Regions from separate parts of the Allobosea sp. 10L422 genome, predicted to be linked through region 2. Evidence: predicted binding sites of a transcription regulator. Region 2 holds the regulator's gene; each other region holds the start of a gene.
What was found. The regulator LexA, encoded in region 2, represses DNA repair genes until DNA is damaged. The targets are predictions, from matches to a motif close to TGTTCNNNNTGTGTTCNG.
Positions count from the first base shown of each region.

Region 1 (3,689 bases), on a different contig from region 2:
TCCTCCATCGCCGGATAGAGGATTTCCTCCACGGCCGGGTTGAGGCGGTGGATCTCGTCGATGAAGAGCACGTCGCGCTCTTCGAGATTGGTGAGCTGGGCGGCGAGGTCGCCGGCCTTGGCGATGACCGGCCCCGAAGTCGAGCGGAAATTGACGCCGAGTTCGCGCGCCACGATCTGCGCCAGCGTCGTCTTGCCGAGGCCGGGCGGCCCGACGAAGAGAACATGGTCGAGCGCATCGCCCCGGCTTTTGGCGGCGTTGATGAAGACCTGGAGATTGGCGCGTGCTGCCGCCTGGCCCGTGAAATCTGCGAGCGAGAGCGGCCGCAGCGAGGTTTCGCTGTCGTCGTCGCGGCGTTCGGCCGTCAGCAACCCGGAGCGCTTGGGGTCGCTCACAGCGCCATCTCCAGTTCGAGCGCGTCGTGGATCGGAATGTCCTTGTATCCCGTCTTGATGATCGTCGGCACGACCGAGCGATAGGCGTCGATGGCTTCGAGATAAAGCCCCGAAAGGCGAAAGCCGCGGCGCTGGTAGAAGGTCATGCCGGGCATGTTGTCGTTGGTCAGCATCGCCTTGAGCTTCTTCGCGCCCGCCGCCCGTGCCGCCGCGATGACGGCGTCGAGCATCTGGATCGCCACGCCTTCGCCGGGACGGAGCGAATGGAGCGCGCAGAGATAGGCGGTGTCGCCTCTCGCCGTCCAGCTCGCCAATGCCGCCGTCCTGCCATCGGGCTCGAACAAGCCGAGCGCGTCGATCTCGGCGACGTCATAGACATGCAGGTCGATCATCATGCTGTGCGAGCCCCAACTCGCCAGCATGATGCGACACAGCTCGGTCTTGTCGGTGACGATGCGCAGTTCCAGCTCGTCGGGCGGTGCGCTCACTTCGCCAGTTCCTTCAGACCCAGCTTGATCAGCTGGGCCGTGCCGGCACCGTCGCCGGCCGCCTTGGCGGCAGCGGCCACGGCGACCACGGCCTGGGCCTGAGGATAGCCGAGATTGGCGAGTGCCGAGACGGCGTCCGCGATGGGCTGCGGCAGCTTCCTATCTTCGAGTGCGCCCGAAAGCTGGACGACCCCGGGGTCGATATGGCCGAAGGCCGGCGCCTTGTCCTTGAGCTCGGCGCAGAGGCGCTGGGCGAGTTTGGGGCCGACGCCGGGCGCGCGGGCGATCGCGGCCTTGTCGTTGGTGGCGATGGCGGTCGCGAGGCTGCCGGGATCGAGCGTCGAGAGGATGGCGAGCGCGACCTTGGCGCCGACGCCCTGCACCACCTGCATCAGCCGGAACCAATCGCGCTCGACGTCGGACATGAAGCCGTAGAGGCGGATCGCATCCTCGCGGACATGGGTCTCGATGGAGAGCGCCGCCGCCTCGCCCGGCTTGGGCAGGCGTTGGAGAGTGCGCGCCGAGCACTGCACGACATAGCCGACGCCCTGCACGTCGATGATGACGTGGTCCTCGCCATAGGAATCGATCAGGCCCTTGAGCTTGCCGATCATCGTGTCTTTCCCCCGGCCGCCACTCTCAACCCGCCGCGCGCATCTGCGCGACCAATGCCTTCATGCCGCGATGCTGGGCATGGCAGATCGCGACGGCGAGCGCGTCAGCCGCGTCGGCCGAGCGGGTCTCGGCCTTGGGCAACAGCACGCGGATCATCGCCTGCACCTGCTTCTTGTCGGCGTGGCCGACACCGACCACCGTCTTCTTGACGAGGTTGGCGGCGTATTCGGCGACGCTCAACCCCGCGAGCGAGGGCACGACCAGTGCGATGCCGCGGGCTTGGCCGAGCTTCAGCGCCGATTGCGGATCGCGGTTGATGAAGGTCTCTTCCACAGCTGCCTCATGCGGGCGATGCGCGGCGATGATCTTGTGCAGCCCCTCGTGCAGCTGCCGGAGGCGTTCGCCGAGCGGGAGGCTGCCGTCGCTCTCGACGCAGCCGCAGGCGACGAAGGAGAGCTTGCTGCCTTCCGAGACGACGACGCCCCAGCCGGTCTTCCGAAGGCCGGGGTCGATGCCAATGATGCGAATCGCGGGTGCCATGACGGGCTCAAGCTAACGGATGTTTCGGATTTGTCCCGCCCGGAACTTGAGCGGGGATGAATTCCGCTCATCGATCGCATCAAAAAGGAAAGTTGTTCTTGCCGGAGCGTGGCGGGCATGGTTCGCCGGGTCAGCCTTACTCATATGCGACGCCATGCCTTTCAGCCTCTCCGCCTTCATGCCCGGCCTGACCTATGACGGCATCGCCGTCCTGCTCGCAGCGACGCTCCTCGGCGGGTTGGTGCGCGGCTTCACCGGCTTCGGCTTCGCGATGGTGTTCATGCCGCTGGCCTCGATGGTGCTCGGGCCGGTGGCGGCGCTAGGGCTGATCTGGTTCATCGACCTGCCCTTCGCCCTGCCGATCGCGGCGAGAAGCGCCCGGCGGGCTGAATGGAGCGAGATCCTGCCGCTTCTGCTGACGGCGACCCTGGCCCTGCCGGCCGGCATCTGGCTCTTGATCTGGCTCGACCGCGAAACCATGCGCTGGCTGCTGGCCGCGCTGGTGCTGGCCGCCGTCGGGCTGATGGCCTCGGGCTGGCGCTATCACGGGCGCCCGACGATCCCGCTCTCGCTCGGGGTGGGCGCGCTGTCGGGCCTGTTCAATGGCATGGCCTCGATCGGCGGCATGCCGCTCGCGGTGTTCTGGCTTGGCGCCCAGCGCAACGACCGGCACAAGACGCGGGCCAATATGCAGGCCTTCTTCGGCGTTTCCACGCTGATCAGCGGCGCCGTGCTGTGGTGGAAGGGCATTCTCATCTTCGGCGCGCTACTGATGGCGGTGCCGCTCTTCGCGGTCTACGGCATCGGGCTGTGGGCCGGCACGCATGGCTTCCGCCTCGCCTCGGAGCAGAGCTTCCGGCGCGGCGCCTATCTGGTGATCTTCCTGAGCGCGCTGATCAGCCTGCCGCTCTGGGATGCGCTGATCGGGCGATGAAGGCCGTCATGCTCGGGCTTGACCCGAGCATCTCGTGACGAGGAGGTGCGGGCGTTTTTCCGGCGCGTCATTCTCGGGTCAAGCCCGAGAATGACGCAGGCTGATATCAGGCGCTGAGCTTGGCCATGATGTCGTCGGCGATCTCGAAATTGGCGAAGACGTTCTGGACGTCGTCGTCATTGTCGAGCGCTTCCATCAACCGCATCATCGATGCCGCTTTTTCCTCGTCGAGCGGGGCGGTCGTGGTCGGCCGCCAGACCGGCTTGGCCGAGGCGGGGGCGCCAAGCGAAGCTTCAAGCGCCTTGGAAACTTCGTTCAGCGCGTCGAAGGCGCAGGTGATGACATGGCCGCTCTCGTCCGAGGCGACATCGTCGGCGCCGGCTTCGATCGCAGCTTCCATGACCTTGTCGGCGTCGCCGGCCTCCGGTGGATAGCTGACCTCGCCGACGCGGTTGAACATGAAGGAGACCGAGTTGCTCTCACCGAGCGCGCCGCCGGCCTTGGTGAAGTAGGAGCGGACGGCGGAGGCGGTGCGGTTGCGATTGTCGGTCAGCGCCTCGACGATGACGGCGGCGCCGCCCGGGCCGTAGCCTTCGTAGCGAACTTCGTCGTAGTTATCGCCTTCGCCGCCGGCGGCCTTGTTGATGGCGCGCTGGATATTGTCTTTCGGCATGTTCTCGGCGCGGGCGGCGAGAACCGCCATGCGCAGCCGCGGGT
Region 1 is NZ_JBFTJI010000009.1:197,362-201,050, forward strand. It holds gene ruvB (Holliday junction branch migration DNA helicase RuvB) at 1-395, opposite strand, end outside; gene AC1DEZ_RS18720 (GNAT family N-acetyltransferase) at 392-883, opposite strand; gene ruvA (Holliday junction branch migration protein RuvA) at 880-1,497, opposite strand; gene ruvC (crossover junction endodeoxyribonuclease RuvC) at 1,523-2,038, opposite strand; gene AC1DEZ_RS18735 (sulfite exporter TauE/SafE family protein) at 2,193-2,972, shown strand; gene AC1DEZ_RS18740 (YebC/PmpR family DNA-binding transcriptional regulator) at 3,079-3,689, opposite strand, start outside.
Region 1: the regulator LexA is predicted to act here: its motif matches at 2,059-2,076, upstream of ruvC (crossover junction endodeoxyribonuclease RuvC).

Region 2 (3,689 bases):
GTCGACAGGGCGATGCGGATCGAGAATATCCGGCTCCTGCACAAATCCGGCGGCCAGTCCGGCGACTACGAGGCGAAAGCCCGCTGATGGCGCTCACCCCGGTCCCCGTCGCGCGCAAGGCGCTGCTCAACAGCATTCCGGGACCGACCGGAGCGGAGACCCTCCCGCTCGCGCAATGCGCATGGCGGGTGCTCGCAGCCGATCTGAAGGCGCTCAGAACCCAGCCGCCCTTCGCCAACTCCGCCATGGATGGCTACGCCGTGCGTGCCGACGAGATGGCCGAAGATGCCACACTCGCCGTGATCGGGGAGTCCGCCGCCGGGCGGGCCTTTGACGGTACGGTCGGGCCGGGCGAAGCCGTACGGATCTTTACCGGCGCGCCGATGCCTGATGGTGCCGACACCATCCTGATCCAGGAGGACGCCGACGGCGTCGGCAGCCCCACGATCCGCGTGCGGGTGCCCCCCGCCAAAGGCAAGTTCCTGCGCCGGGCGGGGCTCGATTTCCGCGAAGGCGACGCCCTGCTGTCGGCCGGACGCGTGCTCGACAGCGCCGCACTCGGGCTCGCCGCCGCGATGGGCCATCCCTCGCTGCCGGTCCGGCGCAAGCCGCGCGTCGCGATCCTGGCGACCGGCGACGAGCTGGTGGCGCCGGGCGAGCCTGTGGGGCGCGACCAGATCGTCGCCTCGAACTCCTTCGCGCTCGCCGCGCTGGTCGAAAAGGCCGGTGGCACCGTGCTCGATCTCGGCATCGCCCGCGACGACCATGCCGATCTCGCCAACAAGATCGGCATGGCGCGGGCTGCCGATGCCGACGTGCTAATCACGCTGGGCGGCGCCTCGGTGGGCGCACACGACCTCGTGCAGGAGGCGCTGACCCGCGCCGGGATGTCTCTTGGCTTCTGGAAGATTGCCATGCGGCCGGGCAAGCCGATGATGACCGGTCGGCTCGGCCGGATGGTCGTGGTCGGGCTTCCCGGAAACCCGGTCTCCTCGATCGTCTGCGGCCATCTCTTCGTGCTGCCGCTGATCGAAGCCCTGCTCGGCATGGCCGGCGCCGATCGCGACCGCAGCGTCCCCGCCCGCCTCGGCAGCGACCTGCCGGGCAATGACGAGCGTGAGGATTATCTGCGCTCGGAGCTGGCGCTGACGCCCGATGGTTGGGTTGCAACGCCTTTCGATCGGCAGGATTCCTCCATGCTCGGCACATTGGCGCGGGCGCAGGCGCTGACGATCCGCCCGGCCCATGCTGCGCCCGCCAAGATAGGCGACCTCTGCCGTATCCTGCCGCTGCGGTAGACGGGCGCTCTCGCGCGACCGGGTTGCGGAACACAAGGCGAACAGTTATGGTGTTCGTGATTTGTTTCGAATCTACGCTTTTCCGGGGCCGGCGGGATCATGCTGACACGCAAGCAACACGAACTCCTGCGCTTCATCCAGGAACGCTTGCGTGAGAGCGGGGTGCCGCCCTCCTTCGACGAGATGAAGGACGCGCTCGATCTGCGCTCGAAATCCGGCATCCACCGGCTGATCATGGCGCTGGAGGAGCGCGGCTTCATCCGCCGCCTGCCCAACCGGGCGCGTGCGCTCGAAGTCATCAAGATGCCCGATGGACTCGGTACGCCGCAGCAGCGGCCGCGTTTCAGCCCTGCGGTCGTCCAGGGCGGGCTCGGCACGCAGCCCAATCTCGGCAAACCCCGCCCCACCGCCGATGAGGACAGCCGCTCTTCGATCGCGATCCCGGTCATGGGCCGCATCGCCGCCGGCACACCGATTTCGGCCATTCAGAACCGCAGCCACACCGTCTCGTTGCCGCCCGACATGCTCGGCTCCGGCGAGCATTACGCGCTCGAAGTACGTGGTGACTCGATGGTCGAAGCGGGCATCCTCGACGGCGACACCGTCATCATCCGCAAGCAGGACTCGGCCAATACCGGCGATATCGTCGTGGCACTGATCGACGACGAGGAGGCCACACTCAAGCGGCTGCGCAAACGCGGCTCCTCGATCGCGCTCGAAGCCGCCAATCCCGCCTATGAGACGCGTGTGCTCGGGCCGGACCGGGTCAAGATTCAGGGCCGCCTCGTCAATCTGATGCGGCGTTACTGAAGCCGTTCGACCTCGGCTTCGCCATCGGCGGAAGCTGGCGGAATGCTGATGCTCGTTGCAGCGGGCGCCGCCAGACGGGGTTCGCGTCGGCGGCTCCACGGCCGATCGGCCGCGCTGGGCTCTGAGATGCGGCTGCTCCATCCCGACGCCGTGCGGTAGAGCGAGGTCGCGCCGTCGCGTGACAGTCCCATTCGCTCGATCAGCCGGGCCTTGCAGGCGCCGCTCCAGGGAATGGCGGTGACGACGAGGTCGGCCCGCAGGCAATCTTCGATGATCGCCAGCCGGTCGCGCGTGTAGGAAATCATGCGCTTGTCGGCCGTTTGCGCAACACAACCCAGTTGATCGCAAGCGATGCCGGCGCGCAGCGTCGGATCGTCCGGCGAGCGGCTGTCGCCGTCGGCACTCAGCCATTGCTGCAGCACGAAGCGGCTGGGCTTGCCGGCGACCGCAAGGCGTCCATCGAGGCCCCGCACAGCAAGCCCCGAGCCGTCGCGTTCGATCAGGATTTCCGGCCGCTCCGGCTTTCCGGCGATGGCGACGCCGAGCACGATGGGGACCGCCGCCAGCCAGCGCCAGGCCGTGGTCCACAGCGTCAGCCAGAGCAACGCCAGCACGAAGCAGGTCAGCACGGCCGGGCTGAAGGCGGCGATCATCACGGTGGAATGGTCGATGCTTGCGACCCAATGCGCCACCTTGAGCACGACATCCGAAGCCAGCCCCATCAGCGCCCAGGCAGGCCAGTCCAGCCCGAAGGGATAGGCGAGCACGCCGAACACCGCCGCAGGCATCACGAACAGCGAGACGAAAGGCAGTGCCATGGCGTTGCCCAGCAGGCCGAAAGGGTTGAAGGTCTGGAAGTGATAGGCCCCGAAGGGCGCTGTTGCGGCCGTCGCCAGCAAGGTGGTGACGACGATGCCGAGCGCCGCTGCCCAGACCGGCCCGAGCGGCCATGGCAGGCTCGGGGGCGGCTCCGTGCGTTTTCGGCTCTCCCAGCGTTCGGCAAAGGCGATCAGGGCCGCAACCGCGCCGAATGACATCTGGAAGCTCGGTCCGAGCAGCGCCTCCGGCTCGCGTAGCAGCACGATCATGGCTGCAAGAGCGAGATTGCGCATGCTCAGTGCAGCACGATCGACAAGGATCGCGCCGAGCATCACCAGCGTCATGATCAGCGAGCGTTCGGTCGCGACGTCACTGCCTGAAAAGATACAGTAGGCGGTCGCGCCGAGCATCGCCGCGACGGCCGCGATCTTCTTGATCGGCCAGAGCAGCGCGGCAGTCGGGGAGAGCGCCAGTAGGGCGCGCACCAGCCAGAAAATCGTCCCGGCCGCGAGAACCATGTGCAGGCCTGAGATCGAGACGATGTGGTAGATTCCGGCGGCACGCAGGCCATTGTTCGTCGCCTCGGTGATCAGGCCGCGCTTCCCCGTGACAAGGGCGGCAGCGACCGCCCCGCCCTGCCCGCCGCCTACTTCGGCGATGCGCCGGGTCAAGGCGTTGCGGGCCCGGTCGATCGTGACATCGACGGCAAGGCGCGTCGGCATTGGGTGCGGCGCGGGCGCCGACGCGATCTTGCCTGCGATA
Region 2 is NZ_JBFTJI010000001.1:621,501-625,189, forward strand. It holds gene moaC (cyclic pyranopterin monophosphate synthase MoaC) at 1-87, shown strand, start outside; gene AC1DEZ_RS02910 (molybdopterin molybdotransferase MoeA) at 87-1,298, shown strand; gene lexA (transcriptional repressor LexA) at 1,398-2,108, shown strand; gene AC1DEZ_RS02920 (ComEC/Rec2 family competence protein) at 2,102-3,689, opposite strand, start outside.

Region 3 (3,689 bases), on a different contig from region 2:
TTCCAACGGCAATCTCGACCGGGCCGGCATGGCGGGCCTTGCCGCACGCAGGACGGCCGAGGTGGCCGGCCTGTGCCGCTCGATCGCAGCGATCGAGCTACTTGTCGCCGCGCAAGCTGTCGAAGTCCGGAAGGCCGCGCCGCTCGGTGCCGTCACACGCCGGCTGCACGCGCTGGTTCGCGAGGCGTCTCCTTTCGCCGCGGCGGGCGACCGGGTGCCCCATATCGATCCGCTGCTGCAGCACATGAGGCAACGCGACGCCGAGATCCGGGGCATGCTTTCTCTCGGCTGATGGTGCCACGGACCGATCCGAAAGCAGGCTGTGCCGACCGCTATCGGCCGCGCTGCTGGGCTCAGTCTGCCCATCGGCCAGCTGACAAATTTCCGGATTCCATCTGAATCCGCTCACGGAGCCAGTCGGGCTCTCGCGGCGCTTGTGCGCTCGGGAATCGATCTCTGGGAATTTCTGGCGGACAGGGCGGGATTCGAACCCGCGATACGGTTTCCCGTATACACACTTTCCAGGCGTGCGCCTTCAACCACTCGGCCACCTGTCCGGCGCGCTGCTTATGACCGCCGTGCCGTCATCTTTCAAGGCCCGAGATGAAGGGTTTTGCACAATCCCACTAAAACCTGTGCGCGCGGTTGCGCCGAGCGCCGCTGATGAGCACATCTTGAAGCTGGGGGCAGGTGCCGGATACGCGAACGGCAAACGGTGACGGGGAGCAGAGTGAGATTCCTTCTACGAGTGTTGGGATATCTGTGGGTCGCGGCCGGCTTCGTCGCGCTTGTGATCGACGGCGCTCGTTCCATCGCCAATTCGGCACTGCGCTTCACCGCGGTGAGCGAAACCCTGACGGCCTTGATCCACGAGCGCTACGCGCAGATTCAGCCGGCCATCGAACGCAATCTCCATCCACTGCTCTGGGATCCCATGCTGCTGTCGGTGATGCGGCTGCCGACTTCGCTCGCGGCGCTTCTGCTCGGATTCGCGCTGCTTTGGCTGGGGCGGCAGCCGGAGCCGCTGATCGGCATCGTCACGCGTCGGTGAAGCGCGGGCTCGCGAAGCCCCCCTGTGCGAAGGGCCGCAGGAGGCTTACATTGGCGCCGAAGCTCGAACGAACGGAGCGAGAAATGTTCTCTTTGCGCAAGAAGACCGAGATGCCGACGGCGGCCGAGACCCTGCCGGGCCGTCCCGCTGCGATTCCCACCGCTGAAACCCATTTCGTCAACGGACGCGCGCTGGCCGGCCCTTATCCGGAAGGCACGCGCAAGGCGCTGTTCGGGCTCGGCTGCTTTTGGGGCGCCGAGCGCAAGTTCTGGCAGAGCGGCGAGGGAATCTGGGTCACCGCCGTGGGTTATGCCGGCGGCACGACGCCGAATCCGACCTATGAGGAGGCGTGCAGCGGCCTGACCGGGCACACCGAGGTCGTGCTGGTGGTCTACGATCCCGCCAAGATCGCCTATGAGGATCTGCTCAGGATCTTCTGGGAGAACCATGACCCGACCCAGGGCATGCGCCAGGGCGGCGATATCGGCACGCAGTATCGCTCGGCGATCTACACCTATGACGCCGAGCAGAAGGCCGCTGCCGAGAAGTCCCGCGCCGAGTACCAGAAGGCTTTGGCCGCCGGCGGCTACGGTCCGATCACGACCGAGATCCGCGAGGCGCCGACCTTCTACTTCGCCGAGGACTACCATCAGCAGTATCTCGCCAAGAACCCGGCAGGTTATTGCGGCCTCGGTGGGACCGGTGTCGCCTGCCAGATGGGCCTGGGCGTCGACGCCTGAACTTTGACGGGACAGGGAGGCGCCCGCCTCCCTGCTTATTCGAAGGTTCTCGATATGTTCTTGCGCTGCCGCTGAAGCTCCGCTAGCGTCCCCAAGGGGAACGGGGCGAGGCCGAGATGGTGACGCGGGTCGCGACGGTGGCGTTCGAGGGGATCGAAGCGCGCGCCGTCGATGTTCAGGTGCAGGTCGCGGCCGGCGGCGTCGCCTTCATTCTGGTCGGGCTGCCGGACAAGGCCGTCGCCGAGAGCCGCGAGCGGGTGCGCGCCGCCCTCATCGCCTCGGGGCTTGCCCTGCCGGCCAAGCGTATCACCGTCAATCTGGCACCGGCCGATTTGCCCAAGGAAGGCAGCCATTACGACCTGCCGATCGCGCTCGCGGTCATGGCGGCGATCGGCGCGATTCCCGCCGATGCACTCGCCGGATATGCCGTGCTCGGGGAACTCGCCCTTGACGGCTCGATCACGCCGGTGGCCGGTGTCCTGCCGGCAGCGATTGCTGCCTACGCAAGAGGGCAGGGTCTCATCTGTCCCGCTGCTTCCGGTCCGGAAGCTGCCTGGGCCGCCGCCGATATCGATATTCTGGCGCCGCGCTCGCTTATCCAGCTCGCCAACCATTTCAAGGGGACGCAGGTGATGGCGCGGCCCGAGCCGGCAGTGGCCCGTCAAGGCGGAGTTCTGCCCGATCTGGTCGATATCAAGGGGCAGGAGAGCGCGCGCCGCGCGCTCGAGATCGCCGCCGCCGGCGGGCACAATCTCCTGATGAACGGGCCTCCCGGAGCCGGCAAGTCGATGCTGGCGAGCCGCTTGCCGTCGATCCTGCCGCCGCTTTCGCCGCGCGAGTTGCTCGAGGTTTCGATGGTGCTCTCGGTCGCGGGCCATCTCGCCGACGGCGCCCTGACCGATCGGCGCCCGTTCCGGGCACCGCACCATTCGGCCTCGATGGCGGCGCTCGTCGGCGGCGGCCTTCATGCCAAGCCGGGGGAGGTCTCGCTCGCCCATCACGGCGTGCTCTTCCTCGACGAGCTGCCCGAGTTCCAGCCGCAGGTGCTGGATGCTTTGCGTCAGCCGATGGAGACCGGCGATGTTCTGATCTCTCGCGCCAATCACCGGGTCACCTATCCCGCCAGATTCCAGCTCGTGGCGGCGATGAACCCGTGTCGCTGCGGCAAGGCGACGGAGCCCGGTTTCGCCTGCCGCCGCCAGCCGAACGAGCGTTGCATGGCGCAGTATCAGACTCGGCTGTCCGGTCCGCTGCTCGACCGGATCGATATCGCCATCGATCTCCCCGCGGTCACCGCTGCCGACCTGATCCGGCCATCGACGGGAGAGGACTCCACCACCGTCGCCGCGAGAGTCGCAGCCGCCCGTCAGCGCCAGCGCGCGCGCTTCGAGGCGCTGGAACTGCCTCAGCGCGGCCTGGGCCACGTCAGCACCAATGCGGCCTGCCCTCCGCCGGTGCTGGAAGAGATCGCACGGCCCGATAATGCCGGGCTCGCCCTTTTGCGCGATGCCGCGGAGGCGATGCGCTTGACGGCGCGGGCCTATCATCGCGTGCTGAAAGTAGCCCGCACGCTCGCCGATCTCGACGGCGAGGCCAAGGTCGGGCGGCTGCATCTGGCGGAGGCGCTGTCCTATCGCTCGCGCGGTGGCGAGCTCGTTCAGGCGGCCTGATCGCGTGGCGCGTTTTCGAGCGCAGCAGATGGCTCGTCCGAAGACCGCGCAAGATGCGATGAGCTCGACGTATTCTTGATTAACCGATCCTGAAGGCCGAACGGCGAATCTGCGGGGTTCGCAGGCGCCTTTCTCAAGGGACGAGGGCTAGATCGAAGGGCATGGTTTCTTCGTTCTGGTCATGGCTCATCGTCGGAGGCGCCGCGCTCGCGCTATGCCTGCTGATTG
Region 3 is NZ_JBFTJI010000005.1:346,062-349,750, forward strand. It holds gene AC1DEZ_RS13340 (aromatic amino acid lyase) at 1-292, shown strand, start outside; tRNA gene AC1DEZ_RS13345 (tRNA-Ser) at 468-557, opposite strand; gene AC1DEZ_RS13350 (hypothetical protein) at 731-1,051, shown strand; gene msrA (peptide-methionine (S)-S-oxide reductase MsrA) at 1,135-1,791, shown strand; gene AC1DEZ_RS13360 (YifB family Mg chelatase-like AAA ATPase) at 1,908-3,461, shown strand; gene AC1DEZ_RS13365 (hybrid sensor histidine kinase/response regulator) at 3,623-3,689, shown strand, end outside.
Region 3: the regulator LexA is predicted to act here: its motif matches at 1,836-1,853, upstream of AC1DEZ_RS13360 (YifB family Mg chelatase-like AAA ATPase).